Regions from separate parts of the Exiguobacterium artemiae 7-3 genome, predicted to be linked through region 1. Evidence: riboswitches for the same ligand, from Rfam matches in the RefSeq annotation. Region 1 holds a riboswitch; each other region holds the start of a gene.
What was found. Region 1 has a riboswitch for S-adenosylmethionine ahead of msrA (peptide-methionine (S)-S-oxide reductase MsrA). Riboswitches for the same ligand answer to the same signal wherever they lie in the genome.

Region 1 (10,867 bases):
GGCAGCCGCCTTGTTATTGATGAGTGAAGAAACGGCGGAACGTCTCGGATTGACGCCGCTTGCCTATTATCGGGCCAGTGCCGTTGCCGGCGTCGAACCCGCTGTCATGGGAATCGGACCAGTCGATGCGACGCGGAAAGCGCTGGAACGAGCAAAATTGACGATGGAGCAACTGGATTTGATTGAACTCAACGAAGCCTTTGCAGCACAAAGTGTCGCCTGTATGAAAGAACTCGGATTACCGCCGGAAAAAGTCAACGTCAACGGAGGAGCCATCGCGTTTGGTCATCCACTGGGCGCAAGCGGGGCACGGATTTTAACGACATTAATCCACGAGATGTGCCGTACGAATCAGACATATGGTCTCGCGACGATGTGTGTCGGGGTCGGACAAGGCATTGCTCTCGTGGTCGAACGGGAGGGACTCGCATGATTCATTTGGAACGAGTGGGCTATGTCGCCATCATTCGGATTGACCGGCCGGAACGGATGAATTGTTTTGATTATCCGACGCTGGTCGAGCTGCAACAGCTGGTCACGACTGTCCGTCACGATCCGACTATCCGGGTTGCCGTCTTTACCGGAACAGGTAAGGCGTTCAGCGCCGGTGCTGACTTGAAGGAACGGATGACGTTAAACGAAACGGAAGTACGACGAAACGTTGAAGCGATTCGTGACGTCTTCACCGATATCGCGCGTCTTCCGCAACCGACGATTGCTGCGGTCAATGGTCATGCGCTCGGTGGCGGCTTCGAATGGATGCTCGCCTGTGATTTCCGGGTGATCGTCAAAGGCGCACTGGTCGGATTGACAGAAACGAGCTTCGGCATCATTCCCGGTGCCGGCGGGACGCAACGGTTGCCGCGGTTGATTGGAGAGACCCGGGCGAAGGAATTGATTTTCACCGCTAAGAAAATTGATGCGGAGACCGCTGAACAGTATGGAATCGTCTCGCGTGTCGTCTCGACGGGGGAAGAATTGATGGAAGTCTGTCTGGCTTTCGCTGACGAGATGCTACAAAACGGACCGGTCGCGATCCGGCAGGCGAAAATGGCGATTGATCAAGGACTGGATCATACGCTCGCGGAAGGATTGGAAATTGAGACGACGGCTTACGAAGTGGTCATCCCGACAGAAGACCGGTTGGAGGCGTTACGTGCCTTCGCTGAAAAACGGACACCGCAGTTTCAAGGGAAATGAGGATGGTCGTCTTCTGAAATAACACGTATACTAACGGTACACAAAAAAACGTTATATTAAAGAGAGAGTGAATGACATGAGTGCGAATACACAATCGATGATTTTTACAGTATACGGAGATTACATCCGTCATTACGGCAATCAAATCTGGGTCGGCAGTCTGATTCGTCTGCTCAAAGAATTCGGCCATAATGAACAGGCTGTCCGGGTTGCCGTTTCCCGGATGGTCAAACAAGGTTGGTTGACGTCACAAAAACAAGGGACGAAAAGTTTTTATTCGTTGACCCCGCGTGGTGTCGAGCGGATGGAAGAAGCCGCTCGACGAATCTACAAGTCGACGCCTCATGTCTGGGACGGAAAATGGCGGACCTTGATGTATACAATTCCGGAAGACAAACGGCAAATCCGCGATGAATTACGGAAAGAGTTGTCGTGGAGTGGTTTCGGTAATTTATCGAACGGCGTCTGGATTTCACCGAACCCTCTTGAAAAAGAAGCGGAACGGTTGATTGACGCCTACGGTATCACCGAGTATGTCGATTTTTTCGTCGGCGAATACCATGGACCGCAACCGGATCAATCGCTGGTCGAACGCGCTTTTCCCCTGGACGAACTGCAAGAACGGTATGAACGGTTCATCGCCGAATACAGCCGGCGTTATATCGTCCATCAAAGCCGGATTCAGCTTGGCGAGATGGACGAGGAGCAGTGTTTTGTCGAACGGACGACCCTTGTCCATGAATACCGGAAATTTTTATTCACCGATCCCGGTCTGCCGCAAGAGTTGTTACCGGATGAGTGGAGCGGTCATCATGCGGCCTTATTGTTTGAACAATACTACCGCTTGCTCGCAGAACCGGCGAGTCGGTTTTTTGAATCCATCTTCCGTGAAACACATGATGTGACCCAAAAAAGTGCTGATTATGATGCATCGGAACATCCGTTATTCGCAGAACGATAAACAAAAACGCTCATCCCGAAGAAGCGAGATGAGCGTTTTTATGCCGGGAATCAATTCTCGGCAAGTTGTTTCCGGAAAGCGTATCCTTTATCGACATATGAATCGATGGATTCTTGAATCATCTCGAGGTCCGCTGCCGTGAGTTCACGCACGACCTTGCCCGGTGATCCGATGATGAGCGAACGAGGCGGGAATTTTTTGCCGGACGGGATTAATGTGTTGGCACCGATGATACATTCTTCCCCGATTTCAGCATGATCGAGAACAGTGGCCCCCATACCGACAATCGAGCGACGACCGATTTTACAACCGTGCAAGATGGCATTGTGACCAACCGTCACTTCATCTTCGACAATGACCGGTGCACCTTCGTAGAGATGGATGGTCGCATTATCCTGGATACTGCAACGTTTGCCGATTGTAATCGGACCTTCATCACCACGCAGGACGGCATTGAACCAAATCGTCGATTCTTCGCCGACTGTCACGTCACCGATCAAAAAAGCACCGGGGGCGACAAAAACATGTGCTGCTAAGCTTGGGGAGATATCGCGGTACGGGATATTCATGAAAACGCCTCTTTTCTGGAAATGAATTAAAATTCAGTCTTACTTAGTATACCATTCTTAACAACGGAAACGGAGGGAGACCATGTCTCGTCTATGTACCAAATTACAGATCGATGTGCCGATCATTCAGGGTGGTATGGGAAACATCAGCCATGCCGAACTGACGGCAGCGGTCTCGAATGCCGGGGGACTCGGAACGATTGGATGCGGGACGATGACGCCTGCTGAAGTCAAACGATTGATTGAAGCGACACGCCGGTTGACGTCGCGTCCTTTTGCTTTGAATATCGCCATCCGGGTCTCACCTCATACCGAACAGTTGATTGAGTTAGCAATTGAGGAACGCATTCCGGTCGTGTCCTTGTCAGCCGGTAATCCGGCTCCTTTTTTATCGAAGTTACGGGAGGCGGAAATCCAGACGATTGGTGTCGTCGCGTCCGTTAAACAAGCGATTAAAGCCGAGCAGGCCGGAGTGGATGTGCTGGTAGCGGAAGGAGTCGAAGCCGCAGGTATCAATTCACCACTTGAGTTGACGACGATGACCTTGATTCCGCAAATCACGGATCATGTCACGATCCCCGTCCTTGCCGCCGGTGGTATCGGCGACGGGCGTGGTCTTGCGGCTGCCTGGATGCTCGGAGCAGAAGGGGTGCAACTCGGAACCCGGTTGATTGCGACACAAGAATCTCGTGTACATGAGCACTATAAAAGACATCTTGTGCAGGCAGATGACCTCGAGACACGAATCATTGGCCGAGAAATCGGACAAGTCCGGCGGGTGTTGAACGGGCCGTATGTCGCTGCGCTGCAGCCGACATCACTCGTTGCCTTTCAGGAACAGACGAACGAATCGTTTCATATCAAAGGGGCACTCGAAGGCGACGAAACAGCAGGATATGTCAATGCCGGTCTCATTTCCGGTTTGATTGATGATGTTCCGACCGTTGCGGAACTGTTTAACCGGATGATGGACGATGCCTTTGGACGGATCGAACGGACGTACCGGGCACTTCAGTAGCTTGAATGCAAGCGTAGCTGACCGATGAGGTCGGCTTTTTTTGATTTCAGGACATTTGTCCTTTAAAAAGATGGCAGAATAGGGTCTACTCATAACTAGAGAAAAAGGAGGATGAAGATGCAAGGAATCATTTTTGCTTTATTTAGCGGACTGTTCATCGCGCTGCAAGGCATCTTTAATGCCCGTCTCGGTGACGCGGTAGGTCCGTGGTTATCCGTGACCATTGTCCATTTCGTCGGTTTAATCGGCTGTTTGTTGATCTACGGATTTGTTCGGGACCGGAAAATCGGCGGGTTTCGCACGTTGCCACTTGTGTATGCAAGCGGCGGATTACTCGGCGTCTTAGTCGTCGTCACGGAACTGACGTCGATTCAATTGCTCGGGATGACATGGGCGATGTCGCTGTTGCTCGTCGCACAGATTTTGTGCGCTTTTGTGATTGATTTGAACGGCTGGTTTGGAGTCATTAAAAAGAGCAGTAATAAAGGACAGTGGATCGGTATCGGTTTGATGTTGACGGGCGTCTTGATCTTTTCGTTTGCCTGAGTCGAACTTGTGAGGAGGAAATAGAATGGGATTAGGTATGTTTTGTGCTATCGTCGCAGGGATGATGATCAGTTTGCAAACGGTTTTGAATGCACGGATGAGTCATGCGTTTGGTGCCTGGGCGACGACGACGTTAGTCTTTTTGGTAGGATTGCTCGGTTCGTTGCTTGCACTGGTCTTCTTTCGGGGCGGGGAGATCTCGGCACTTACCGAGGTCAAACCGCTTTATTTGTTTGGCGGGTTCGTCGGCGTCGGCGTCGTGTTTTGTGTCATGCGCGGCATTCAACTGCTGGGGCCGTCAATTGCGATTTCCGTCGTCTTGATTTCGCAACTCAGTTTTGCGCTCTGTGTCGACGTCTTTGGCTGGTTCGGTTTACCGAAAGTCGATTTGTCGTTCGGTCAGATCATCGGCCTGGTCGTCATGCTGAGTGGCATTTTTGTCTTGAAACGGTATCAAGTCGTGGAGGATGTGGAGGAAGAGAAAGACATTAAAGCCATTTCCTGAAGAAAAAAAGGTATTAAAAAAAGAGATCATTTCTTTCACGCCACTTCTACTAGTAAAGTGCGTGAAAGGGTGACCTCTTTTTGAAGCTGAATCAGACGGATACTTCTTCTTTCCAGGCGACATCAATAAAGGCGTCGCGACCGGAAGCTTTCCGGTCTTTTTTGTAGTGCGCCGGATTTTTTTTGTGGAAGTTTTGATGGTACTCTTCCGCCGGATAGAAGGCATGTGCCGGTTCGATCCGTGTGACGATTGGTTGTTTGAAACGGTTTGTCGCGGCTAATGCATCACGTGATGCAATCGCTGCAAGTCGCTGTTCTTCCGTATGATAAAAAATCGCCGGTGCATACTGTGTACCGCGGTCCTGGAATTGTCCGCCGGCATCGGTCGGATCCGTCTGCGGCCAGTACAGTTCGAGTAACCGTTCGTACGAAAACAGTGCCGGATCAAATGTAATCTCGACGACTTCGGAATGTCCGGTCGTTCCTGTTTTGACCTGCTCATATGTCGGGTTGTCGACGTGTCCTCCTGTATAACCGGATACGATACTGTGAATCCCCGGTAATTCCTCAAATGGTGTCACCATGCACCAGAAACATCCTCCTGCAAATGTTGCTTTTTCCATGTCATCTCTCCCTTTCCCTTGGTTCCTTGAACCGTAGTGCTCTCATTTCTGACAGCGAGAAAACGAAAACGACTCCTTTGCTTGGTTGCAAAAGGAGTCGCCGCTTTTTATCAACCAAAGCTTTCGCTTTGCTGGTCGTAGCACCTTGCTGTGCGCAGGTTGCTGGGACGTCATCGATCCAGATCTCTCGGTCCACTCTTGATAAGTGTTATATGAAGTTGATGTAAGTTCGTTATCATTGGGATGATAATACCATTCATAAAAGTGGAAAGTCAATCCTTATGTTTGTAGAGCGCGAAGAACCGTGGCTCCTAATGTTTTCGCCCCAATCAGTAAGGCCCGCTCATCGATTTCGTACTTCGGATGGTGTTGTGGGTAGATTGTTCGGCCATCTGTTTTCGCAGATCCGGTGAAGAAGTAACTGCCCGGGATCTGCTCGAGGTAATAGGCAAAATCATCCGCTGCCATCATCGGTTTCATCTCACGAACCTGTGCTTCGGGTAAAAAGCTGGCCGCTTCCCGGACGAGCTGTGTTTCATCCGGATGATTCCAAAGCGACGGATAACCGGTCGTGAAATCAATCGAATAATCAGCGCCGATGCCGGCGCAGGTCGTCCGGGCGACGAGATCCACCTGTTGACGCAACTGATGACGGAGTTGTTCGTTGAACGTCCGGATCTCTCCGACAATCCGGGCTTCACCGGTCACGATGTTTGGTGCTGTTCCGGCATGGAAAGAACCGATCGCAACGATTGCCGGTTCGAACGGGTCAACACGTCGGCTGACGAGGTGCTGAAGATTACAGACAAGCTGTGCACCGGCGACGAGCGCGTCCTGCGTCCGGTGCGGGGCTTGGGCATGACCGCCTTGACCATGAACGACGATTTCAAATTCATCGATGGCACATAACGTATGACCGCTGTGATAACCGATTGAGCCGACTGGCAGCTCGTTTTCGAGGTGAGTACCGAAAATCGCATCAACGCCGTCGAGACAGCCGTCCTCGATCATTTGAATGGCACCACCTGGAAAGACTTCTTCGCCGTGTTGATGGATAAAGACGACAGTTCCTGTTAATTCATCTTGAATGCCCTGAAAAGCAGCGGCGAGTCCAAGAACGATGGCGGTATGCCCGTCGTGTCCGCAAGCATGCATGACACCGGGATGGATTGAACGAAACGACAATTCTGTTTCTTCCTGTAACGGCAACGCGTCAAAATCGGCCCGAACGGCGATTGTTTTTCCGGGACGAGTGCCGGTCAGCGTGGCGACGATGCCGTTGCCACCGACGTTTGTACGGTAAGGAATACCGAGTCCATCGTAAAAAGCAGCGATTTTAGCAGGCGTCCGGACTTCTTGAAACGATAGTTCCGGATGGCGGTGAAAGTCACGGCGTAAACGAATCATCTCGGATTCGTAGTGATCAAGAGCAGTAAATAAATTTTCTTGCATCGAAATCATCCTTTTCGGTATGTCTTGAGTAAAAACGGGTACAGATAGAGGTAATCAATTAGAGGAGGAATCAACATATGGGTGAAATCATCGTCAATGCCGTTCTTACAGTCAAAGCAGGGTTAGCAGATCAAGTCTTTCCGATTCTAAGTACGGTCTACAAAGCAGCGCAAAACGAGCCGGGTTGCTTGCGTTATACATTACATCAATCAATTGAAAATGAACATCAGTTCATGCTCTATGAAGTCTACCAAGATGAGGCAGCACTTGAGGCCCACATTGCATCGGACCACTATAAAGCCTATCGCGAACAAATCGAATTATACCTTGAGGACCGTCAAGTGACGAAATACGTCGAGATGACATTCTGAAACAAGGAAAGAAGGGCGTATGGGATCCTCTCGGATTCCATACGCCTCTTTTCGTTTTTACATCGATTTAAAGCCGAGGAAGTGTTCCCGCCAGCGTGGTTCATAAATCGAGTTGATTTGCAGCTGTGAGCCGCCGGCATGAATGAAATATTCATTGTCGAGCATGATACCGATATGTGATGGTCCATCTGTGTACGTATTTTCGAAGAAGACGATATCCGACCGTTTCCCACTGCTGATCGTCGTCCGGCGATTCGTAAAGAATGCACCGTACCAGTAGCCGCTGACATTCGTCCGCCCGCCGTATTTCCCGGCTTCATTCGTAGCGTAATGAATCAGTCCGGAACAATCAAACCCGCCGTTGGCTGCTGTTTGCGAACCCCATGTATACGGTGTTCCTAAGTGTTTGGCCGCTGCTTGAATCAACTTTTCACCGCGCGATGTGTTTTTCTGTGCAATCCGTGTATCCGTTTTTACGGTGACGGCACTGACCGGCAGATAGACAGGGGACCAGCCGGACTGAATGACATAAAAATTGCCGACCCGGTACCGGGGATAGACCCGTTTTCCCTGCTCGATCAACCCGGAACTTTTCGGACTGACCGGTGTCGCAAAATAAGACGTCGTTGTTTTGACTGTGTAGATTTTTTGACGGTTAATTGTTTGTTGGGTGTAGCGCATATCCGGTTTTGTCGTTCCGATGTAGGGATTGATGACATAACCTGTCGTCCCGTTCGGCAGGCGGACGTGCCAGAAATCATCGTCAATCGCCTTCAGACCAATCAACTTTGTTCCTTTGCTTAAGTAGCCGGCAGGACGGCTGTACGCGACATCAGCTGAAAACAGCGGGGTCTGATCAAAATGAACATAAAAGACCGTTCCGACTTTAGACGGTGCGACCGGTTTGTTTAAGCCGAGTCTGCTCGAGTCGACAAAGCCAAACGTCGTCCCGATCTTGACCCGGGTGTAGTAGCCGCTTTTGCCGTAAACCGACAGCTGGGTATTCTTTTTGAGTGTACCGATTTTTCCCGTCAGACTGGCCTTTGGATGAACGACCACTTTATCATCGAGCACATAACGGATTCCGGTGATATCATACAAATCCGGCTTTTTCGTCACGAGATCCGTTGTCTTGACGTAGCCATATACCGATCCGGTTTTGACCCGTGTGTACGAGCCGCTTGTTCCATAGATGTCAATCTGTTCTGCTCGTTTCATAGTGCGGACAATCGTTTTTGCCGTCGTGTCTTTAAAAATCGATGTCGGTTTACTCGCATACCGGAGGCCTGTCTTTGCATAAACTTTTGTTGTGGCGAGCGTATTCGTTAAGACGTACGCATATTGTCCGCGGAACAAAATCCGGCTGTACGCACCGCTCGTTCCATAGACCGTCAGCAGGGTGTTCGTCTGGTGCTGTGTTAAGACGGAGCTTGAAGTGTCAGGTGCTGAACGGATCGCCGTCGGTGTCTGCACATATAAACGGGCCGTCTGTGGATAGACCTTTAAAGGAGCGAGCGTACTCGTCAAGACGTACGCGTATTGTCCACGGAATAAAATCCGGCTGTACGCGCCGCTCGTTCCGTATACGGTCAGTAAGGTATTCGTCTGGTGCTCTTTTAAGACGGGACTGGACATGTTTGGCGCTTGGCGGATCGGAGTAGGGGACTGGACATACAGCCGGGCTGTTTGCGCAAAAAACTCCACATCTCCTAACTGGGTTGTCAAGACGAATCCGTAGACGTCATTTAACCGGACGCGTGTATAGGCACCGGATACGCCGTAGATATCGACTAATTGATTTTGTGACAATGTTCCAAGCGGTTTCCCGGTCGTCGCAGCGGTTGGGTAGACAGTCGCAAGCTGTTGAATATACTTTTTGCCGGTTGCTGCATACGCGACGACTGGTTTCGTTCCAAGGTGAGCCGTTAAGACGAAAGCATATGAGCCGTTCAACTCGATCCGGGTGAAGTCACCTGACGTCCCGAACGTCTTGATGGAATCATTTTGTTTCAACGTGGTAAGCGGTGTTCCGATTGCATCAGCGGTTGGATAAACAGATGTTTTTTGTTGGACGAACCGTTCTCCTGTCGCCGAATAAACAGGAGTTGGACTCAAATCCGCCGTCAGGATGAACAGATAGCCGGTATCCTGTTTGATGCGGGTGAAGAGCCCGACCTGACCATATGTATCAATCTTTTTATTTTGAGCGAATGTCTGAGCTGTCGCTGTTGATGAATCCGCCGTTGAATAAAGGACTGTAACCTTATTCGTATACTGACTGTCGATTTTCGGATAGGTAGGGGTATCCGCCAATTGGTCTGTCTTCACAAAGCGATAGACTCCATCCAGCAAAATCCGCGTGAAGAGACCTTCGACTCCAAACGTCTCGACTTCAGTTGCTGCGGGCAGGGTAGCGACCGCTTCTGTACTTTCAGTCGTTTCGAAGACCGGAGTATCGGTTTGGGTAAACTGTTTGCCGGTCGCAACTTCCGTTTGCTCATCGGCGACTGTTTGCGAAACATTACCCTCTGCAAGCGTATTGATCGGGAAAGAACTGAACAGCATGACGGAAGCGGCAAGTGTCGTGAACCATTTTTTTGAAAGAGGCATCGTATATAAAACTCCATTTCTATAGAAAATTAATTTTTGATCCAATTAAAACTAAGTTTACCATGTTCATTTTTAATGGTGTAAAAAGATATCAAAAAAAGTCAATCATCACCCAAATGATACAAGAAGCGTGGAAACGCAAAAACCGGTCCCTCCTTTGTGAGAGGCACCGGTCTGGTTTATCTGAATACTCCCATCTCTAAGCGAAACGTAGATGGAAGTAGTTCAATTTGGATTATCTTCATGGTCAACTTGCCATTCCCAATCGAGCATGCCGTAAATGAGGGAATCACGCCAATGATCTTCGAGATACACCGTTTCCCGAAGTTGTCCTTCTTTTGTCATTCCGACTTTCTGCAGGACACGTTCGGAAGCGACGTTTCGCGGATCACACGTTGCTGTAATCCGGTGTAACTCCAGTTTCTCGAATCCGAATTCAAGTAAAAACGCGGCAACGGATGTCGCATAACCGTTTCCCCATTCATCCGGCGACAGGATATAGCCGATCTCCGCCGTTTTGTGTTCCGTATCGGTAATGACCAGTTCACCGGCTCCGATGACACGATCATCTGGGAAGGTGACAGCGAAGACATACCGGCGGCGCGGATTTTCAAGTTCGCTTTCAAGTGCATCATGAATAAATTGTTTACTGTCACTTTCGGAGTTGGGTCCCCACGATTGATACTGACTGACGATGGGTTTTGAGGCATAGGCATGGACAGCTTCTAAATCTTCTGGAGTGAAACGACGGATCCGTAGTTGCTCATTGATTTTATAGCGCATGATGGACTCCTCCTCTATGGTTGACTCTCTATACCTATTAGCTACTTTTGGCGATTTTCCTGTTTGACAGGTAAAATCAAGCGTGCTAAAGTCGGGGTATCGAATGAAAAGAAGAGTAATCCTCTAGGGTTCCGTTCGGCTGGACCAAGGGAGGAACATGAGGGGAACCTCATGCAACGGAGGGATAAAAGCCCGGGAGTAAAGCGTTTTTAACGCTTACTCCCGGGCTT
Region 2 (10,867 bases), 1.9 Mb from region 1:
TGACTGGGTCGATTTGTATCACGAAAGTCATATTCACGTCGGAGCTCGGTTGTTTGCTGAACAACGTCCGATTCGTGCCGGAGTGTTTAATCTTGGTTACTTACCGGGAAGCGATAAATCGGTCACGACGACCGGAGAAGAGACGCTTGAGGCACTCCGGGCCCTTCTTCCGGTCCTTGTTCCCGGCGGTCTGATTGTCCTTGTGATTTACCATGGTCACTTGGAAGGACGCCGCGAACGCGATGCGGTGTTGGAACACGTTTCATCACTTCCTCAACAGGATTATGCCGTCCTGCAGTACCGTTTCTTGAATCAGCAAAATAACCCGCCGTTCATCGTGGCAATTGAAAAAAAATTAAAAAAACAAGTTATTGACCAATAAAAAGAGGAAGCCGGATTCTGACATCCGGCTTCCTCTTTAATTTAGCGTTGTTAATCTTCCACAATTTTTAGGAACAACAATAACTTTTCAGCAAATCGTGTATTCAAACGTTCAAAACTGAAGTGGGGAAATCCATGCAGGCGTTGCAGATAAATCTGGTCTCCGCCCATCTTTCGACACACTTCAAGCGTCAATTTGACGTCAGCGAATTGATCGTCCGGTGCATAAAAACAAGCGAGTTGGACTCGCGGTAATTTCTTTCTTTCTTCATCATGGATGACGATTTCTTCTTCAATCTCGCGATACTGCGCATATGTCAACTCACCGAGACGAGCAGCATCCTCATTGTTTTGTCCGAACGGTAACGTTCCAAGCGGAGCATCGGGACGGAACCGGTCGAAGGCGCTCGCAAAGACTTGCTTGACGCCCCCCAATTGTTTAGAGTTATGCCAATCAAACAACGGCGAGATGAACGTCAGGCTCGCCACCGGTAATTCATATTCTTGCAGCAGTCGATTGACGACAAGTGCTCCCATGCTGCAGGCAATGATATGAATCGGGAGCTTCCGCTTCCCGGCTTCGCGTAATGCTTCTTTTAACAACTGTTGGTGTTCTTCAAACGACACACGGCGGGGTGCATCGACCAGAAGGATTTCATATTCGCGCTCTAAAACGCGAATCAGTGCTTCACTTGGTCTGGCACGTAATTGGAGTGGGTACACAAGGACGATCACTCCGGTTGGTTGTTCTACCACACGCTCACCTCTTCATCAGATATCCATCTAGTATGAAACAAATCCGACTTCAGCAAAACCGCCTCAAGTCGGATTTCTTTTCCCTTATTCGTATATACGTTGCAATCGCGTCACAGGTTCCACCTGACCGAAGACTTCTTCTGTCGTCTCGCTGATTTCCTTGAATCCGTATGCAGTCAAAAAGTGACGGGCTTTATAGTTCCGGGATTCGACATAGACTTCAATTGGAGATGCCCCTTGCAATTCCAGTTCGCGGATCAGCCGGCGTCCGATTCCGTTTTGTTGGTATTTCGGCAAGACATACAAACGGACGATTTCCCACGTTCCATCCACATCGATGGCGTGAATGAAACCGACAATTTCCCCGTCAATCAGTCCGACGTTGAAGTATTCCCCACGTGCTTCTTCCGCTGTTCGAATTGCCCGAACCACTTCTTCCTGCGGATACGCTTCCTGAACGAAATGGGCTTTCGAACGCTCCGAATAGATTTCCTCATATGTGTCCATCCAAGACGTGAGCGCAATATCATGAATGCGTGCTGCATCAGCCGGAACTGCTTCGCGTATCTCCATACCGAAATCCCCCTTTTCCTTTTACAGATTACAGACTCATGTTCTTTTACCCTTTTCTAGAAATTTCAGTCGTATCCCTGCAAAGTTCGGGAGAAACAAAAAAAGTTCAGAAACACCCTTTAACAGGATGTTTCTGAACAATGGATTATACGAAACGTTTTGCCTGCTCTTCAAGAGTAGCAGCTTTATCTGTCTGCTCCCATGGCAATTCGATGTCTGTACGACCGAAGTGGCCATAAGCTGCTGTCTGACGATAAATCGGACGGCGGAGATCAAGCATCTTGATGATCCCTGCAGGACGGAGATCAAAGTTTTCTGCGATCAATTCGACGAGTTGCGCTTCAGGAAGTTTTCCTGTTCCGAACGTATCGACTGCGATTGAGACCGGATGTGCTACTCCGATTGCGTAAGCAAGTTGAACTTCTGCTTTGTCTGCAAGACCAGAGGCAACCAAGTTTTTCGCGACATAACGTGCTGCATAAGCAGCTGAACGGTCGACTTTCGTTGGATCTTTACCAGAGAAAGCTCCACCGCCGTGGCGTGCGTAACCGCCATACGTATCAACGATGATTTTACGACCTGTTAATCCTGCATCGCCTTGTGGTCCACCGATGACGAAACGGCCAGTTGGGTTGATGAAGAATTTCGTGTCTGCATCGATGTACTCCGTCGGAATGACCGGAGCGATGACATGTTCTTTCAGATCCGCTTGGATTTGCTCAAGCGTCACTTCTTCTGCATGTTGCGTTGAGATGACGATTGTATCGACGCGAACAGGTTCATTGTTCTCGTTGTATTCAACCGTGACTTGCGTTTTACCATCCGGACGGAGGTAATCGAGTTGTCCTGTCTTGCGGACTTCTGCAAGACGACGAGCAAGTTTGTGTGAAAGTGAAATCGGAAGTGGCATGAGTTCAGGTGTTTCTTTCGTTGCGTAACCGAACATCAGACCTTGGTCTCCTGCTCCAATCGCATCGATTTCTTCATCTGACATGTTTCCTTCGCGTGCTTCAAGCGCCTGGTCGACACCGAGAGCGATGTCTGCTGACTGCTCGTCGATTGATGTCAATACAGCACAAGTGTCTGCATCGAAACCGTATTTAGCGCGTGTGTAGCCGATTTCACGAATGGTTTCACGAACGACTTTCGGGATATCCACGTAAGTTGATGTCGTGATTTCTCCTGCTACTAATACGAGTCCTGTCGTGACAGAAGTTTCTGCCGCAACACGTGCGTTTGGATCGGCTGCAAGAATTGCATCCAAAATTGAATCCGAAATCTGGTCACAGATTTTATCCGGGTGACCTTCAGTTACTGATTCCGACGTAAATAGTCGGCGATTAAGGTTTGTCATGTTTGACCCTCCCAAAAAAGAATTTGACGGTGTACTCATTTCCCCTAGTTGAGTGGGACGGTAAAATGAAAAAAACCTTTCCATGTCCAAAAATGGTCAGGGAAAGGTTGTGCGTTCTTCCTTTACCCTCTTATCGTTCGAAGTGTTTACTTCGCTTCAGGAGAGCACCTTTTCCTACATTAATGATGAAATTAATATAAGACGGTTGCCGGGTTTCTTCGGGCCTTGTTCCCTCCACCTGCTCAGAATAAGAGTATCCGTTACGAATTACATGATATAAACTTGTGTCCACTCTGTCAAGCAACGTTTTAATTTCTAGTCGAAAAAAATCAGAAGAGATGTTAAACTGTTAATGCTGAAAGCGTTTCCAGATAAATAGAAATCAGCGCATGAAAATGATTGCCCTATCATTAGTATGTCATATATAATAAATGTGTCATACTAATAGTAGAGCCAAAACCAACGTAGGGGAAAGGTGGGGTCAGGATGCCGATGACGGTCCTGAATATCGAAGAACTACTCAAGAAGGAGCATGTGTTCAAACAACTGTCCGTTGCTGAACTAGTCGAACATGCGATTCGTAACAAAGAAGGAGTTCTTGCAGAAAATGGTGCTTTGTCTGTAGAAACGGGGAAATTTACAGGTCGTTCACCGAAAGACAAGTTCATCGTCCGTGATCAATCGTGTGAGATGCATATCGATTGGGGTCATGTCAATCAACCGATGGAATCGGACAAATTCGAGCAACTGTTACAAAAAGTTCTTCGTTATATGAACGAAGCAGATCAACTCTACTACACAGAAGCTGCTGCTGGTGCCGATACGCATTTCACCCTTCCAGTGCGCGTCGTAACCGAATATGCTTGGCATAATCTGTTTGCGAAACAGCTATTCTTACGCGAATATCCTACGGTTGCGGCCTTTGAACCATTTACGGTCGTTTACGCACCACACTTTAAGGCGGATCCTGCGGTTGACGGGACAAACTCTGAGACATTCATCGCGATGTCATTTGAACACCGTATCGTCTTGATTGGTGGAACCGAGTACGCCGGAGAAATCAAAAAATCAATTTTCTCTGTCATGAACTATCTCTTGCCACAACAAGAAGTGTTGTCGATGCACTGTTCAGCTAACGTTGGACATGAAGGTGATGTCGCGTTGTTCTTCGGGCTATCCGGGACTGGTAAGACCACCCTGTCTGCAGATGACAGCCGTCAATTGATCGGCGACGATGAACACGGCTGGTCACATGACGGCGTCTTCAATATCGAAGGCGGATGTTATGCGAAGACCGTCAACCTGTCACGTGAAAAAGAACCACAAATCTTTGATGCGATCCGTTTTGGTACCGTTCTTGAAAATGTTGTCCTCGACGACACCCGGATTCCGGATTATGATGATACGTCAAAAACGGAAAACACACGCGCGGCTTATCCGATTACTGCCATCGACAACATCGCTATCCCGTCTCGTGCCGGTCATCCGAAAACAATTGTTTTCCTGACAGCGGATGCTTACGGTGTGTTGCCTCCGATCAGTAAACTGACAAAAGAACAAGCGATGTATCACTTCTTATCAGGTTATACATCAAAACTTGCCGGAACGGAGCGCGGCGTCACAGAACCGGAAGCAACGTTCTCGACGTGTTTCGGTTCACCGTTCCTACCGTTGATTCCAGAAAAATATGCGACGATGCTCGGAGAACTGATTGATCGCCACGGCGTCACAGTCTATCTCGTCAATACAGGTTGGACCGGTGGAGCTTACGGTACCGGCAGCCGGATGAAACTCGCGTATACACGGACGATGGTCAATGCGGCCGTCAACGGTCTGCTCACAGATATCCCGACAGAAGAACATCCGATTTTCGGTCTGCATATGCCGATTGAAGTCCCTGGTGTTCCGACCGATTTACTCAATCCGGTCAAGGTCTGGGCGGATCCATCCGTTTACGAACAACAAGCGACTGCACTCGCTCAAAAGTTCACGCAGAACTTCGCACGTTTCGAAAGTGCGACCGATGCCATCAAAGCAGCTGGTCCTCGCGTTTAAAAATATCAATAACACTAAAAAGGTTGAGCTCCTTAACGGATGCTCAACCTTTTGTGTTAGACGATTGAATCTGTCTTGTCCTGTAAATGAAGTTCCTTTTGAGAGAGCCAAACTTGGCTTTCCTTCAGTAACTCGTAGGCGCGGCGCTTCGCAATCCCGAATCGGTTACTCAGCATCTCGAATCGTTCAAATTCTCCTCGGTCTGCGCTGATTGCGAGCAACAGGCAATCTCGAAACGGATGATCCTCGCCTTGCAAAACGTTTTTCAATGCCGGTTCAATCGGAAGCTGATCAATGATTTCATCAATATCTACGGAAAGTAACGCATCGATATGCGACAGCAATCCAATCATATAGGCGCTTTCTGCTTTCAGTGTCTTCGTTTCCCTAGCAAACAACTCGCATAGTTTCGCACAATGCAACGACGAACGTAATAATTCATCTGACCATTTGTATGGACTTGCGAGTTTCATTTCACGCAAGACGATTAACGAAATCCAGCTTTTCAGTTGCGAAAAGCCTAATAAGGAAATCGCCTGACGGACAGAACTGACTGTGTTTCGAAGACCGATTCCCGGAGAATTGATCAATTGCAGTACTTGCACGCTGATGTAGGGATTTCTTTCGATTTCATCGACGACGTCGTCATAATGATCGTCTGTATCCAACCATTTCAACATCTTCAACAGCACAGGTACTTGCGGAGGAACCGCCTTTCCTTTCATCAACATCGGTTTGGCATAAAAGTATCCCTGAAACCAGTCATATCCCATCTCAAGGCTTCTCGTATGGTCTTCATGTGTTTCGACCCGTTCTGCCAAAAAGCGCATATGCGGATAATTCCGCTTCAAGATATGTAAGATTGCACTTTGTTCGCGTGGATTGATGGCTTCGATATCAATTTTAATTAAATCAATCAAATCAAACAGTTCAGCGCCATGATGACGCAACAAATCCGTCACGAAATCATCCAGTGCCAATACGAAGCCCGCTTCTTTCCACTTCTGAAGCGTCAGGAGCATGTCAGCATCAATCTGTACCGTCTCTAATACTTCAATCACGAATTGGGTCGGATCCAAATGATCAATCAGTTCAGACTGTAACAAATCACCCGTGAAATTAATGAATAATCGTTTTCCTTCTGCTACACGATCTACTCCCAGATGAATCAGTGTATTCGTCAATACATCCATCGTCGCTAAGTCACCATCAAAGACTTCAGGTGCTTCAACGGAACGATAGAGGAGTTCAAAAGCGTCAATCGAACCAAACCGGTCTACAATCGGTTGTCGCGCAAGTAAGATTTCCATCTCATATATCCCTTCTAAATCCGTTAATCTGGCTTATTTTATATGTTCTAGTATATCAAATATCGTTTTCCCTTAAAAAATCTCTTTTTTAAAACATATCAATGTTCCCATCATTTGGAGAAAAAACATCTCAATGCGAGGCATTGAGATGTTTTCACACATGTTTTTCACTTGGATAACATCCAATCAATGACTTGTTTCGTCACGAGCATTTTTTGATGGATTGGAAATTGATGCGCATACTGATACACCAACAAGCGGGTCTTTTCCGGATAGCGGGCTGCATAGTTCGTCGCATGACGCAATCGAACGTTTTGATCATACAATCCATGAATCAACAACACGTCTCCTTGAGGTGGAAAATAAAGCGGCGACCGGATGCGGTATTCCTCTAGCCGTTGTTCCGGTACTCCACCCGTGAACCGTCTGAGCATTTTTTGCATCGTCCGTTGTTCTTCATACGTCCAAATCAGATTCGTTACGCCGGCCCACGACACCGTCCGGGCAACTTCACGATGATGCGCCAGTAAAAGCGCCATCTGACCTCCGCGGGAAAAGCCAAAGACCGACGTCCGCTCGACATATTGATCAAGCCAATCAAACGCACTGATGGCGTCCAGGATGTCTTGATGTCCAAAATCTTCTTTACCGGTTCCACCTAAGTTACCGCGGTAAAAAGGAGCCATGACCAAATAACCGGCTTGCGCGAACTGCATTAAGCGGGTCGGCCGAACCATACCGATATTACGTGTCCCACCACGTAAATATAAGAGACCTTGTCCGTTCGCACGAACCGGTAAGATGATGTACGCCCCGACCTGTTCTCCGTCGGACGTTTCATAAAAGACCCGAAAGGTACGGAATGGTCCCTGGCGAGGGAGCTCAAACCAGTCGGCGTTCGGCGAGTACACGAAGAGTCTCCGGAAGGACACGGTCCTTCATCATGAAGCTGTATTGGCGGTTCGTATCTAAACGTTTCGGGATATCGTCTAGTAAATAGGCACCATCCGTCTCATCGACAGCAAGATGCGGGACCAAGGATTTGATTTCGGCGAAGTAGATATTCTTGATGATCGTATCCCCCCGCCCCTCGACCCGGTACTGTCCGATGTACTGGAGGCGTTCAATGCGCCCTCCTGTCTCTTCCATGACTTCCCGGTATGCCGCTTCCTCTGCCGTTTCCCCTGGCTCGACCTTTCCTCCCGGAAACTCGTATCCCCGTTGCTTATGATGCGTCAGTAACCATTTCCCTTCGTACACGGCTATGACCCAGACATGAAGCGGATGGACTGAAAACGGATGGTCCTCAAAACTCAGTTCAACCCGATTTTGATAATAATCTAAAAACGTAATCACGTGCGTGCACCTCATTTCTTCTTCTCTCTTCACTTTACCTGTTTCGAAAGCATTCTAAAAGTGAAAGTGCGTGGGAATTTGCCAAAATGACAAAAAAAGACATCCCTCTGAATCGAGAGATGTCTGGCTTCTTATTTCAAGCGAGCTTCAAGCTCCGCTTTTTCTGCTTCAAATCCAGGTTTACCAAGTAAGGCAAACATGTTTTTCTTGTACGCTTCAACACCTGGCTGATCGAATGGATTCACACCAAGCAGGTATCCACTCATCGCACATGCTTTTTCAAAGAAGTAGAACAAGAATCCAAGATGATACGGTGTCATCTCCGGCAATTCAACTGTCAAGTTCGGAACTTGTCCATCTGTGTGAGCAAGCAACGTTCCTTCTGCTGCCTTGTCATTGACGAATTGAATCGACTTGCCTTCAAGGAAGTTTAAACCGTCTAGATCCTGTGCATCTTTTTCAATCGTCAAGGCATGACGCGCTTGTCCGACTTTGATGACCGTTTCAAACAAGTCACGGCGTCCCTCTTGGACGTATTGTCCCATTGAGTGAAGATCCGTCGAGAAGTCGACTGCTGCCGGGAAGATGCCTTTGAAGTCTTTTCCTTCTGACTCTCCGTACAACTGTTTCCACCACTCGGACACATAATGTAAAGCGGGTTCATAGTTAACGAGCAACTCGATTGTTTTTCCTTTAGCATATAATGCGTTTCGGACGACCGCGTACTGGTACGCTTCATTTTCCGCCAAGTTCTCATTTGAGAACTGAACTTGTGCATCACGCGCACCTGCCATCAAGTCTTCAATCGAAATACCAGCTGCCGCAATCGGCAATAAACCAACCGGTGTCAAGACAGAGAAACGACCCCCAACGTCATCCGGAATCACAAACGTTTGGTATCCTTCTGAGTCAGCAAGTGTCTTCAGGGCACCACGTGCTTTATCTGTCGTCGCATAAATCCGGTCTTTCGCACCTGTTTTACCGTACTTGTCTTCCATGAATGTTTTCAAGAGACGGAACGAGATTGCCGGTTCTGTCGTTGTTCCTGATTTCGAGATGATATTGACCGAAACATCTTTTCCTTCAAGTACTTGGAACAAATCGTGTAAGTACGTCGAAGAAATGTTATGTCCGGCATAAATGATTTGCGGAGCTTTCCGCTCGTCTTTTGACAATAGGTTGTGGAACGAATGACCGAGCATCTCGATTGCAGCACGTGCCCCGAGATACGATCCGCCGATTCCGACGACTAACAAGACGTCTGAATCCGACTTGATTTTTTCAGCCGCCGCTTGAATTTTTTCAAATTCCGCTTTGTCATAGTTCGTCGGTAAATCGACCCATCCTAAGAAATCACTGCCGGCACCTGTACCGTTGTGGATTGCTCCGTGTAATGTTTTTACCGTATCCGCCATATAGTCTACTTCATGTTGTCCTACGAATTGTAGGGCCTTCGAATAATCAAAACGTACCGTTGTCATTCACTCGTCCTCCTTATTCATTCGCAAACAAATGCGACCTTCCTTTTCATTAAAACGCAAGAAGGAAGGTCGTTCAAGTCTTTTGTGAAAAGATTAGCAAATGTTATGACGCTTACAAAGCAGCTGTTACGATTTGGCGAACATCTTCGTTGCCAAGTGATTTGAAGTTACCAAAGTCTCCACGTGTCATCGCTGACTTCACGATTGAATCGACCGTTTCTTCTTTGATGTCATAATCCGCAAGGCGGTTCGGTGCACCAAGTGATGTCCAGAACGCACTGATTGCATCGATTGTAGCGTGTGCTGCTTCCATTTCTGATTTACCTGCCGTATCGACGTCAAAGACGTTTTCACCGAGCGTGACGAAACGGTGTGCGTTTGATTCATCAAGAACGTGACGCATCCAGTTCGGGAAGAGGATGGCCAGACCGCCTGCATGCGGAATGTCGTGAACGGCTGAGACCGCGTGCTCAATGTTGTGTGACGCCCAGTCACCGCGTGCGCCCATTTGAAGAACACCGTTGAGTGCCATCGTACCGGCAAACAGGATCGTACCGCGGAGTTCAACGTTTTCGAGATCGTTGACAAGTTTCGGTGCAGCTTCAATAACTGCTTTCATGACACCTTCCGTCATCCGTTCTTGAACCGGTGCATGCGCTGTGTGGAAGTATTGCTCGAGGCAATGGCTCATCATGTCGACGATGCCGTAAATCGTTTGATCTTTCGGTACACTGACTGTGTACTTTGGATCAAGGACTGAGAATGTCGGGAACGTCAACGGGCTGCCCCAACCGTATTTTTCTTGTGTCTTCCAGTTCGTGATGACAGAACCTGAGTTCATTTCTGAACCTGTCGCAGCAAGCGTCAAGACTGTTCCGAACGGGATCACTGTTTCTGGTGTCGCTTTCCCGATGACGAGATCCCATGCTGAACCTTCGTACGGGATACCAGCAGCAATCAATTTCGTACAGTCGATGACAGAACCGCCACCAAGAGCGAGCAATGCGTCAACGCCTGCTTCACGTGCAATTTTAATGCCGCGCTCTGCTGTTTCGATACGTGGGTTTGGTTCGACGCCGTCGCATTCGACGTATTCGATTCCTGCCGCATTGAGTTCGCGTGTGACGTCATCATAGACACCATTACGTTTGATACTGCCTCCGCCAAATACGAGCATGACTTTTTTTGCACCTAGTGCTTTTAACTCGTCTTTAATCTTGCTGACTTGACCGTCACCAAAAATAAGTTTCGTTGGATTACGATATTCGAAGTTTTCCATTGTGTGTTGCCCCCTTGATAAGTAATGAACACCTTACATTATCCACACATTCCCCTTTTGCATCTATTTTAATGCTTATAACGCAAAAAAAAGAGAACCGACCGATGTCGATTCTCTTTCAAAATCTTATTTTTGGAAGTTTGATTTTTCAATCCATTCTTCCAATTTGCCTTTTAACACGTTGAAGCCAGGAGCTTCTTCTTGTTTGAAAGCAGGACCTGCATCGCGACGGCCAGTGTTTTTGCGTGGGCCTTTAGCGCGTGCTTCGCGTTTTGGAGCTTCCTGTGTTGCTTTGATCGAAAGCTTCATTTTTTTGTTAGCT
Region 3 (10,867 bases), 2.3 Mb from region 1:
CCGGTTTACCGGTAAAGGCAAAATCGAGCGGGTCGACGGCAAGCGAAGAACCGGTGATCCGCGTTTTTCCGGACGGATGCACCATTAAGGCAGCATCAATCCCCGCCAGCAAATCGTGTTTGACGAAACTTCCTTTCGCACTGCCGTTTGGTCCGCCTTCTTCCGCCGGTGTCCCGAGGACGACGACACTGCCGCCGACTTCATCAAGGACTTTACTGACGGCAATCGCCGCTGCGACACTCGTCGTCCCGATGATATTGTGCCCGCACGCGTGACCGATTCCGGGTAACGCGTCATATTCAGCGAGAAATGCGATGGTCGCCCCCGGTTTGTCCGAAGTCTTTCGGGCAAGGAAGGCTGTGTCGTGTCCCGCGACACCGAGCTCAACCGTGAACCCTTCTGCCGTCAGGCGTTCGGCATGATGACGTGACGCAAAATATTCTTCGTTGCCAATTTCAGGTGTCGCATGAATCCGGTGGCTCGTCTCGAGATAAGACTCACGTTTTTGTTCAATGTCCTGTTCAATCGTTTGAATCAAGTTTTCCCGTATCGTCTGAATGGTCATTTTGGTCACGCTCCTTTGGATTTTTAGTTATTCCCCGATGTCACTGAGCGGGACGAACGTCGGAATCGTGCTTCCTTTGTACTCTTTTTTGATGAAGGCCGCGACATCGTCCTGCTGGTAGAGTGAAGCGATTTTCTTCAATGTTTTTTTATCCTTATCTTCCGTCCGGGTTGCGATGATGTTGATGTACGGCTTCGCCGTCTCGTTTTCATGAAGAATCGAATCCTTGATCGGGTTGAAGCCTGCATCGACGGCGATTCCGTTATTGATGATCGAAGCCGATACATCCGGTAGGACGCGTGGCGTCTGTCCGGCGACAACCGGGACAATCTTCAGTTTTTTCGGATTCTCGACGATCTTATCGACGGATCCGTTGCCGTCAAAGTCGTCCGGTAGCTTGATCAAGCCTGCTTCCTGCAACAGCAGCAGTGCCCGGCCCATATTGGTCGCCTCGTTCGGGACGGCAATCTTCCCACCGACCGGAATGTCTTTGACGTCCTTGACCTTATCCGAATAAATCCCCATCGGTGCAATCACTGTCGTCGCGATTGGCGACAGCTTTAACTTATGTTCCTTTTTGAAAGCGTTGAAGTAAGACACGGTCTGAAAAGAGTTCGCATCAATCTCACCTTCTGCCAGGGCCAGGTTCGGCTGGACGTAGTCGGAGAACTTAACGAGCTCAATCGTAATCCCCTCTTTCTTCGCTTTTTTCGCGACATATTCCCAAACTTGTGTATCAGAACCGCTGACGCCAAGCTTGACCGTTTTTTGATCTTCTTCTCCGGAAGCGGCACATCCCGCAAATAATACCGTCGTTAATGCTGCACCAATCGCTAAACCTTTTTTCATCATCCATCTCTCCCTTATCTGCTCTATGTTTTTTTTAATGTCTCCGAATTTTTCTTGCCAACAGATTACCTGTCGTCTGTAACCCTTGAACAAGAATCACGAGTATCCCGACCGTGATGATCATGACGGTCGTATCAAACCGTTGGTAGCCGTAGGTGATCGCTAAGTCACCCAGTCCGCCGCCACCAATCGCCCCGGCCATCGCCGATGCACCGATTAAGCCGATCGTCGCAATCGTCAAGTTCAGAACCAGCGAGCTGAGGGCTTCCGGCAACAGGAAGCGGAAAATCGTCTGCAACGGTGTCGCCCCCATCGCTTCTGCCGCCTCCAAGACACCGGTATCGACTTCCAGTAACGAACTTTCGATCAATCGGGCGATGTACGGTGCCGCGTAAAAAACAAGCGGAACGATGGCTGCCTGCGTCCCGATCGACGATCCGACAATCAAGCGTGTCAGTGGAATGATCGCGACGAGCAGGATAATGAACGGGACGGACCGGAAGATGTTGACGATGCCGCTTAAGACATTGAAGAAGGGAATTTGTTCAAGCAACGCCCCTTTGCGTGTGACGACGAGCAGAATGCCGAGCGGTAAACCGATTAATGTCGAGAAAAGTAACGACAGTCCGACCATCGTCAACGTCTGCAGGAATGCATTCCAAATATCTGTGTAATTAACTAACATCCGCGAGCACCTCCTCAACGACGACATCCGACTGATGAATGTAATGCAATGCCCGTTTGATTTCCGTCGCGTCGCCGATCAGTTCAACGAGCAGACTGCCGAACGGAATGTTTTGCAGTTCCGTGATGCTACCGTGCAGGATGTTGAGATCGACATCAAACCGTTTCGCGACTTGCGATAAGAGCGGTTGCCCCGTCCCTGCCCCGAGGAAGTTGATTTTGTAGATGTGATGTCCGGCATCCCGTTGATCGATGACGGTTTGAACCGATGCCGGAATTTCATCCTGCATGACGGAGCGGACGAAGTTTTTTGCCGTTGCCGTCTGTGGATTCGAGAAGACATCGAACACGGTACCCGATTCAATCAGCTGACCGGCTTCGATGACGGCGACACGGTCACAAATCTCACGGATGACACCCATCTCATGGGTAATCAGTAAAATCGTGATGCCGTATTCCTGATTAATCTGTTTCAACAGGCGTAATATGTGTTGCGTCGTCTGGGGATCGAGGGCGGATGTCGCCTCGTCACACAACAGGACCGACGGCTGGGTCGCGAGTGCCCGGGCGATTCCGACCCGTTGTTTCTGTCCGCCCGATAACTGATCCGGATAATGATCGGCCTTATCTGCCAAATCGACGAAGTCCAGTAGTTCGCTGACCCGCCGGTTGACTTCCTCTTTTTTGACACCTTTTAAGACAAGCGGTTTTGCGACATTCGCAAACACTGTATTCGAATCCAGCAGGTTGAAATGCTGAAAGATCATTCCGATATGTTGTTTTGCCTCCCGCAGCTGCTTCGCCGAGAGGGTTGTCAAATCTTGTCCATCGACCGTCACGCTGCCGGATGTCGGCCGTTCGAGCAGGTTGACGCATCGTAATAAGGAACTTTTCCCGGCTCCGCTGAAACCGATGACACCAAAGATTTCGCCTTTTCGGATTTCGAGATCCACTCCGTTCAACGCAGCGATCGATTGGTCATTTGTTTCATAGATTTTTTTTACATTTTTGAATGTAATCACCACTTTTTCCCCCTTCAAAATACAAAAAAGGTCTCTTCTTAAGAAACAAGAAGAGACCTGGATCCGCACAATGGCAGAATCCACTCGACTCATCTCTCAGACAATTGTCTGATGGAATTGGCACAGTGCTCATAATGAGTCTGTTGCCGAGGTTTCGTAGGGCCAGTCCCTCCACCTCTCTGGATAAGTGTTGCGGTATGAAATTCGTATGTGTGTTGTTGCCGGTTGAACTTATGTCGTAAAACTAATTTTTACACTACAGAAAGATCTTTTAAAGGTCAACCATATTTTCAAAAATAAACCATATGACCCATATCGATTGTTGTACCGGGACAAACCGGATCCTTGCATAAATTTTGATGCCATTAAAGAGAGTTTGACAATTCATTTCCGTCAATGCTATTATCTTCTCAATGATTAATCCGACAATTCCTATACGATATATCAAGAGTGGACGAGAGACCTGGCTCTAGGACTCCACGGCAACCTGCTACTGTGCAAGGTGCTCCGACCAGCAAAGCGGCTGCTTTGGATGATACACACGAGAAACTCGTTTGCGTCCAAAGCCAAACGGGTTTTTATTTTTGAAATGGAGGACGAGATGATGAGTATGGTTTATCCTGTTATACCGGGTGCAGAAGCCTTTTCCTTAGGACGCGGATCCGTCGGCATTTTGCTCTGTCATGGTTTTAACGCAACACCGCAAAGTGTTCGGGCTGTAGGAGAACAGTTCGCAGAACATGGCTTCTCCGTCTATGCGCCTCGCCTGCACGGTCACGGGACGGATGTACGGGAATTCGAAACGACGATGGCAGACGACTGGAAACAGAGCTTACGTGACGGCTTCGAACAATTGGCCGCACGGTGTGAATCAATCTTCATCGTCGGACAATCGATGGGCGCGACACTTGCCCTGTCGCTCGCCGCTGAAGGTCTCCCGGTCGCAGGAATCATCACCATCAACGCCGCCTTGGCTGTCCCTGCTTACGAAGCCTTGTCGTTCACCGATTGTCCGGTCTATCTTCCGGAAAGTGTCCCTGATATCAAACAATCGGCTTTTGAAATCATCTATGATCTTGTCCCCGCCGTCTGCGCTTCAGAACTGTTGCGACTCATCGATGAGACGCGACCACACTTAGCAACGATTCAAATTCCGACACTTATTTTATATTCTGCCGAGGATCACGTCGTCCCGCCAACCTGTTCGGATTATTTGTACCGGACGATTGGTGCAGCGGATAAACGCAGTTATTGTCTGCTTGACTCGTACCATGTTGCGACACTCGATTATGATCAAAAGACAATTGTTCGGGAAACCTTACGATTCGTCGAGCAGTTCAGCCAGTTGACACGGACCGGTTGATATAAAAAAAAGCGAACGATTCTTTGGCCTCACTGCCAGGAATCGTTCGCTTTTTCAAATCGGATATGCTCAATTCTGCTGTTGTTTTTTCCATTCCTGTAACGGTTTCGGTTTGCCCGGTACTTGATGACAATGGCGGCAACGTGGTTCATAGGATTCAGACGCCCCGACCAAAATGATTGGATCATTGTAGTTTGCGGGTTTCCCGTCAATCAATCGTTGTGTCCGCGATGCCGGATCTCCGCACGACAGACAAATCGCCTGTAATTTCGTCACGAATTCTGCACGTGCCAACAATTCGGGCATCTTGCCGAATGGCTCCGCCCGAAAGTCTTGATCGAGTCCTGCACAAATGACGCGTTTGCCATCTTGAGCCAGTGCTTCGATGACCGCGACGATTTCGTCGTCAAAGAATTGAACTTCGTCAATGGCGACGATTTGTGTTTCTTCCGCCACTGCTGCATAGACATCACGACTCGTCGCCATCGGAATCGCGATGACGGAATTGCCGACGTGCGACACGACATGCTCCTCGTGGTACCGATCATCGATTGCCGGCTTGAACACCTGAACCGGTAACTTTCCATACTGTGCCCGTCTGACACGACGGATCAGTTCTTCTGATTTGCCGGAAAACATGCTTCCACAAATCACTTCAATCCAACCATATTGATTGATCACATGCATCATCGTAAACACCGTCCTCTAAATTAGTCACTTTAACGAGTATAGCCCGAATCTAAATTGAGAAAAAGGATTGACTTCTAAAAATCAAAAACCCGTGCCAAATTCCCCATTTTCTTCATCTTCTCATTTCAACTGGTATGTATTTCCTGTACACTGAAAGAGAAGTTTCTTTGAAGGAAGGTGACTCCGATTCATCATATATTACATGAAGTCCTCCACCAATATGGAGCGTTCGGACTCGCCGTTCTGCTGGCCGGCGGAATCGTTGGTCTTCCTGTTCCGGACGAGACATTACTCGTCATGTCAGGATTCTGGATGCACCATGGTGATTTACCGCTTGCCGGAACGATCCTTGCTGCCTATGCCGGCAGCTGTATCGGTATGACAATCAGCTATGTCCTCGGTCTAAAGCTCGGAATGCCATTATTGCATCGAATCGCTCCGAAGTTACGGATTTCTGAAAAACATATTTTCAAAGCGGAAGCCGGATTTTTACGTTACGGAAAAACCGTCCTCATTATCGGTTATTACATACCCGGACTCCGTCAACTCTCTGCTTTTTTTGCCGGTGTCTCGAAAATGCCGTTCCGGATTTTCGTTACTTATGCTTATACCGGTGCTTTAATTTGGATCAGCATCTTTTTAGGGGCAGGTTATTTCCTGGGTCGTCATTTTTCCTTCAGTCTGCTCATGGAACATTTTGCAAATAATCCGGATACACTCCCGTATCTGATTGGTGCTGCCGGTGGAATCGGACTCTCTTTCGTCTTAAGAACGTATCTGGCGTACCGTACTAAGTTCTGTCTATACAAAAACAGCCTGCTCCAGTGATGGAGACAGGCTGTTTTTTAATACTGAAGTCGCAATTACTTGCGGCCGTATTTTTTGTTGAAGCGATCGACACGACCGTCTGCAGCGTTGAACTTTTGACGACCAGTGTAGAATGGGTGCGAGTCCGAAGACACATCCACACGGATGAGTGGGTACTCGTTTCCATCTTCCCAAGTGATTGTCTCGTTCGAAGAACGTGTAGAACCAGTCAAGAATTTGTACTCAGTAGTTGAGTCCATAAATACAACTTTGTTGTAGTTTGGGTGAATTCCTTGTTTCATGGTTGTTTTCTCTCCTTCCGCCCTGGTTCATTTGCTGAGCCAGAGTAAGTTACCTTCCTATACTAAACGATTTTTTCACGACCCGCAATACCTATTTTCAAGTCGTTGTGTCGGTTTTCGTCACACGCGGTTTAACAGGCGCGCGCCGGACGGGTTTCTTCTTTTCTTTATTCAGTTCAACAAAAAATTCTTCGTTATTTTTCGTGTCCCGAATCTTGCGTAAGAAGCTGTCGACAAACTCATTTGACTCGTTCATCGTCCGGCGGATCGTCCACAGGGCGTCGAGTTGATCTTTCGGTAACAACAACTCTTCTTTCCGTGTTCCTGATTTCCGGATGTCGATGGCCGGGAAGATCCGGCGCTCGGATAACTTGCGGTCCAGATGCAGTTCCATGTTGCCGGTTCCTTTAAACTCTTCATAGATGACATCATCCATCCGGGAACCGGTCTCGACGAGGGCTGTCGCGAGAATCGTCAGGCTGCCACCGTGTTCGATGTTCCGGGCGGCTCCGAAAAAGCGTTTTGGTTTATGGAAAGCGGCCGGATCGATCCCTCCGGACAACGTTCGTCCGCTTTGCGGAACCGTTAAGTTGTAAGCACGTGTCAAACGTGTAATCGAATCCATCAAGATAACGACATCTTTTTTATGTTCGACGAGACGCATCGCCCGCTCAAGGACAAGCTCCGAAATCCGGACGTGGTTGTCCGGTGTTTCGTCAAACGTCGAACTGACGACATCCGCTCCCGGAACAGACCGCTCGATGTCCGTCACTTCCTCCGGGCGCTCATCAATCAATAGAATGATCAATTCGACATCGGGGTGATTCACTTGAATCGAATTCGCGATTTCTTTTAATAGAGAAGTCTTACCGGCTTTAGGCGGTGCGACGATCAAACCGCGTTGGCCAAACCCGACCGGCGCAATCATATCCATCACCCGGACCGACAAATGACGCGGTTCTGTTTCAAGTCGCATCAGGCGATCCGGATAAATCGGCGTCAATGCCGGGAAGAACAGACGATTCCGTGCCGTGTCCGGCGCTTCTCCATTGACGGCTTCCACACTTAAAAGACCTTGGAACCGTTCATTCTCTTTTGGCGGTCGGACCTTTCCAGTCACGACGTCTCCGTTACGGAGATTAAAGCGGCGGATTTGTGAAGCGGCGATATAGATATCTTCAGAGGATTGCGAATAGTTGATAGGACGAAGGAAGCCGAAGCCGCCATCATTTTGCATCTGTGGGTTTCCGGGAATAACTTCGAGTACCCCCTCGAGGAAATAAAGACCGGTGGATTCTGCTTGCGCTTTAAGAATTTTGAACATCAATTCGCGCTTACGAGCCTCACGGTACTGTGGTACGTTTTTTGTTTTTGCGATTTCATATAAATCTTTTAATGTCAGGTTGCTTAATTGAGCAAGTGTATAGGAACGTTCTGGTTTGTCAGTTTTCTCAGTTGGCATGTGCATTCACCTATTCTTCGTATAAATTCAGGAGCAAAGGATTTCATCTTCATGGTGCAAATTCATGGTGCAAAGGATCTTGGTGTATATTCTTCGTGAATTAAAGGTATCACATTTCATCCATTTCGTCGTGATTTAAGAAATGGGAATTTCTTCTTTGTAATATTCGAGTATATTATTGCAGTTATGTTACAAAAACGTCATGTTTTGTAGCGGAACTGAAAAAACGTTTTCATGTATCCGCATGCTAAGATAATCGTGCAGAGAAAAACTTACACAGTTGTAAGGTGCACTGCTTAAACAAACACTTAATGAGATACATCATATAACTCGGTTTTCAAAACTACTTTAAAATGACATGGAGGATTTCACATATGAAACGTTTTCTAGCATCGGTCGCGACAGCAGCATTAGTGGTTTCAGGATTTGCATCAGTGGGAACAGATAAGGTTGAGGCAGCTTCTACAGTAACGAAAGTCAAGATCACAGATAGCGGATTACGTGTTCGTACGGCTCCTTCTACTAAAGCAAGCATCGTCGGTAAAGTAAACGCAGGCCAAACATTTACATACAAAGGTAAATCAGGCAGCTGGACTAAAATTTCGTACGGTGGCAAAACACGTTATGTATCTACACAGTATACGAAAACATACAAGTCTTCTACTTCAACGGCTAAAAAATCAACAACTTCATCTTCAACACGTACACGCCTTCTAAGCGAAGCAGCTAAACATAAAGGAACTCCTTATGTATGGGGCGGAACGACAACTCGTGGATTTGACTGCTCTGGTTTCACAAGCTACGTCTACAAAAAAGCAGCAGGCAAAACATTGCCACGTACGTCTTCTTCACAATATTCTTCTTCTAGAAAAGTAAGTGTCTCAAACGTTCAACCTGGAGATCTTGTTTTCTTCTCACACGGTAGCGGCATTCAACACGTCGGTATGGCGACAAGCAAATCAAGCATGGTCAACTCAGAAACGGGTGGCGTCAAGTACTCAAGCTTCAAATCAGGTTACTGGGGTTCACGCCTTGTCGGCGCGGGTTCATACCTATAATTTAACGAACCAAGCGGTTGAGCATCGGCTCGATCGCTTTTTTTCTACCCTATTATACAAGGAGGACATATCATGAACGTATTAATCACCGGGGCTTCTGCCGGAATCGGGCGTGAACTTGCCTATCTGCATGCTGATCAAGGACATCATCTGTTACTGGTCGGCCGAAATGTCGAACAACTTTTCGAAACGAAACACTTTGTCGAACAACGGGGCGGCTCTGCCGTCGTGCTTCCGTATGATATCGGGCAATCCCTTCAAATCAAAGCCCTGTTACGTGCGACAGAACACACTCCCGTTGATGTTTTGATCAATAACGCCGGTTTTGGTCTTTATGGTGAATTTATCGAAACGGATTTATCACGCGAATTGAACATGATTGACGTCAACATCCGGGCATTGACGCATTTAACGAAAGCTTTTGCCCGTCGGATGAAAATGCAGGGCGGCGGACGAATCATTCAGATTGCTTCGACCTCCTCTTTCCATGGCGGTCCTTTCATGAGCGTCTACTATGCGACAAAAGCTTACGTGCTTAGTTTTTCGGAAGCCTTGGCAGATGAGCTCGCACCTTACAACATTCAGGTGACAGCCGTTTGTCCGGGAGCGACGCATACTGATTTCGCCAAAACGGCCGATCTTGCAACGTCCGGGTTATTTAAACGACCAGGAATCATGGATGCCAAAACAACTGCTCAACTTTCCTTCACGGGATACATGAAAGGAAAAACACTTGTCATCCCCGGTCGCAGCAATGCAGTGTATGTCTTTATGACACGCTTCTTCTCGCGACGCAAACTCGTTCAGATGACACACCAATTGCAAGCTCCGATACGTGACGCTCTCGAATAAATCTTGTTCCTGTACTTGCTTTCCTCAGGCGAAACACGAGCCGCGGCTTCTTTGTCCTGAAACGGACAAGTATCCGGGTCTCGTTTGTTTCTGACGCGCGGTGAACCTGCGCTTTTCCTGTAGGAGTCGCGTACAGTCTACAAGATTTCATCCTACAATAAAGATGAATCCGGTTTGAGCCGAATTTATTGTGCTATCTTCCATCTCGTGCTCTTCAATATTCCTCTTCTTCGGGAATGAAGGGATTTTTTTCCATGAAGAATTCAATCGTAATCGACTTCTAAATCCAGTTCTTCTTTTTATTAATGCATAATGCATCGGACGAACTTCTTGCCAAGCGTCGAGAAGTACGAATTTTTTTATCTAGTCCCTGCTATAAGAAGAAGTGTTTTGTCCGCTCGAAATCGCTTCCTAAGGAAAAACAAGCAGGATCGACCCTGCAGTGAAGTGAAGCGAAGCGGCGCGATTCTTGTACCAGGAAAACGATTCGAAGCCAACAAAAAAAGCGATCTTTCTCATTTAAGAGAAAAATCGCTTTTTGTCTTACGTCTAAGACGGATCCGATTTGAGTCGGGTTCGTCTTTATTTGCATTATGAAAATAGACTTACTTAATAACGAGCTTTGGTTTTTTCTTGAACGAGTGAATCCCTTCGACAAAACGAACCGTTCCCGATTTCGCCCGCATGACGACAGAGTGTGTTTGACCGCCTTGCGCGCTAAATTGAACACCTTTCATCAACTCACTGTCCGTGACACCGGTTGCTGCAAAGATACAGTCATCGCCCGTGACAAGGTCATCCATCATGAGGATTTTCGACGGGTCTTCAATCCCCATCTTCTTGCATCGTGCGACTTCCGCTTCATCTGCCGGTAAGAGTCGGCCTTGAAGTTCCCCGCCGAGACATTTTAAAGCAACGGCTGCCAGAACACCTTCCGGCGCCCCGCCTGAACCGAGTAGAATATCGATCCCTGTATGCGGGAAAGCCGTATTGATGGCTGCTGCGACATCTCCGTCACCAATCAGACGAATCCGTGCCCCTGTTGCGCGAATCCGTTGAATGATTTCTTCATGACGTTCCCGGTCGAGAATCGAGACGACGACATCTTCGATTTCTTTATTCTTTGCTTTAGCGACGGCAGCGATGTTTTCTTCAATCGTCGCATCCAAGCTGACGTGTCCCGCTGCTTCCGGTCCGACAGCAATCTTATCCA

Region 2: another riboswitch for S-adenosylmethionine. It lies ahead of metK (methionine adenosyltransferase); the one in region 1 lies ahead of msrA (peptide-methionine (S)-S-oxide reductase MsrA).
Region 3: another riboswitch for S-adenosylmethionine. It lies ahead of P402_RS0102765 (methionine ABC transporter ATP-binding protein); the one in region 1 lies ahead of msrA (peptide-methionine (S)-S-oxide reductase MsrA).

Annotation. Positions count from the first base shown of each region.
Region 1 covers NZ_KK211190.1:2,621,407-2,632,273, reverse strand. Annotated here, with positions in the region: gene P402_RS0114585 (acetyl-CoA C-acyltransferase) at 1-433, shown strand, start outside; gene P402_RS0114580 (enoyl-CoA hydratase-related protein) at 430-1,200, shown strand; gene paaX (phenylacetic acid degradation operon negative regulatory protein PaaX) at 1,277-2,161, shown strand; gene P402_RS0114570 (gamma carbonic anhydrase family protein) at 2,212-2,730, opposite strand; gene P402_RS0114565 (NAD(P)H-dependent flavin oxidoreductase) at 2,813-3,748, shown strand; gene P402_RS0114560 (DMT family transporter) at 3,866-4,294, shown strand; gene P402_RS0114555 (DMT family transporter) at 4,320-4,799, shown strand; gene msrA (peptide-methionine (S)-S-oxide reductase MsrA) at 4,891-5,421, opposite strand; SAM riboswitch class I at 5,526-5,629, opposite strand; gene P402_RS0114545 (M20 metallopeptidase family protein) at 5,701-6,873, opposite strand; gene P402_RS0114540 (putative quinol monooxygenase) at 6,951-7,244, shown strand; gene P402_RS16580 (SH3 domain-containing C40 family peptidase) at 7,302-9,854, opposite strand; gene P402_RS0114530 (GNAT family N-acetyltransferase) at 10,080-10,637, opposite strand.
Region 2 covers NZ_KK211190.1:765,748-776,614, reverse strand. Annotated here, with positions in the region: gene P402_RS0104895 (class I SAM-dependent methyltransferase) at 1-382, shown strand, start outside; gene P402_RS0104890 (serine aminopeptidase domain-containing protein) at 433-1,137, opposite strand; gene P402_RS0104885 (GNAT family N-acetyltransferase) at 1,222-1,710, opposite strand; gene metK (methionine adenosyltransferase) at 1,856-3,064, opposite strand; SAM riboswitch class I at 3,192-3,318, opposite strand; gene pckA (phosphoenolpyruvate carboxykinase (ATP)) at 3,551-5,119, shown strand; gene P402_RS0104870 (EAL and HDOD domain-containing protein) at 5,176-6,429, opposite strand; gene P402_RS16245 (alpha/beta hydrolase family protein) at 6,597-7,340, opposite strand; gene ytkD (RNA deprotection pyrophosphohydrolase) at 7,312-7,785, opposite strand; gene P402_RS0104855 (glucose-6-phosphate isomerase) at 7,917-9,266, opposite strand; gene P402_RS0104850 (iron-containing alcohol dehydrogenase) at 9,379-10,545, opposite strand; gene yugI (S1 domain-containing post-transcriptional regulator GSP13) at 10,672-10,867, opposite strand, start outside.
Region 3 covers NZ_KK211190.1:326,843-337,709, reverse strand. Annotated here, with positions in the region: gene P402_RS0102780 (M20 family metallopeptidase) at 1-565, opposite strand, end outside; gene P402_RS0102775 (MetQ/NlpA family ABC transporter substrate-binding protein) at 593-1,414, opposite strand; gene P402_RS0102770 (methionine ABC transporter permease) at 1,449-2,099, opposite strand; gene P402_RS0102765 (methionine ABC transporter ATP-binding protein) at 2,089-3,120, opposite strand; SAM riboswitch class I at 3,207-3,310, opposite strand; SAM riboswitch class I at 3,559-3,662, shown strand; gene P402_RS0102760 (alpha/beta hydrolase) at 3,725-4,483, shown strand; gene P402_RS0102755 (thymidine kinase) at 4,553-5,173, opposite strand; gene P402_RS0102750 (DedA family protein) at 5,351-6,001, shown strand; gene P402_RS0102745 (type B 50S ribosomal protein L31) at 6,037-6,282, opposite strand; gene rho (transcription termination factor Rho) at 6,380-7,744, opposite strand; gene P402_RS16810 (C40 family peptidase) at 8,119-8,802, shown strand; gene P402_RS0102735 (SDR family NAD(P)-dependent oxidoreductase) at 8,875-9,654, shown strand; gene glpX (class II fructose-bisphosphatase) at 10,260-10,867, opposite strand, start outside.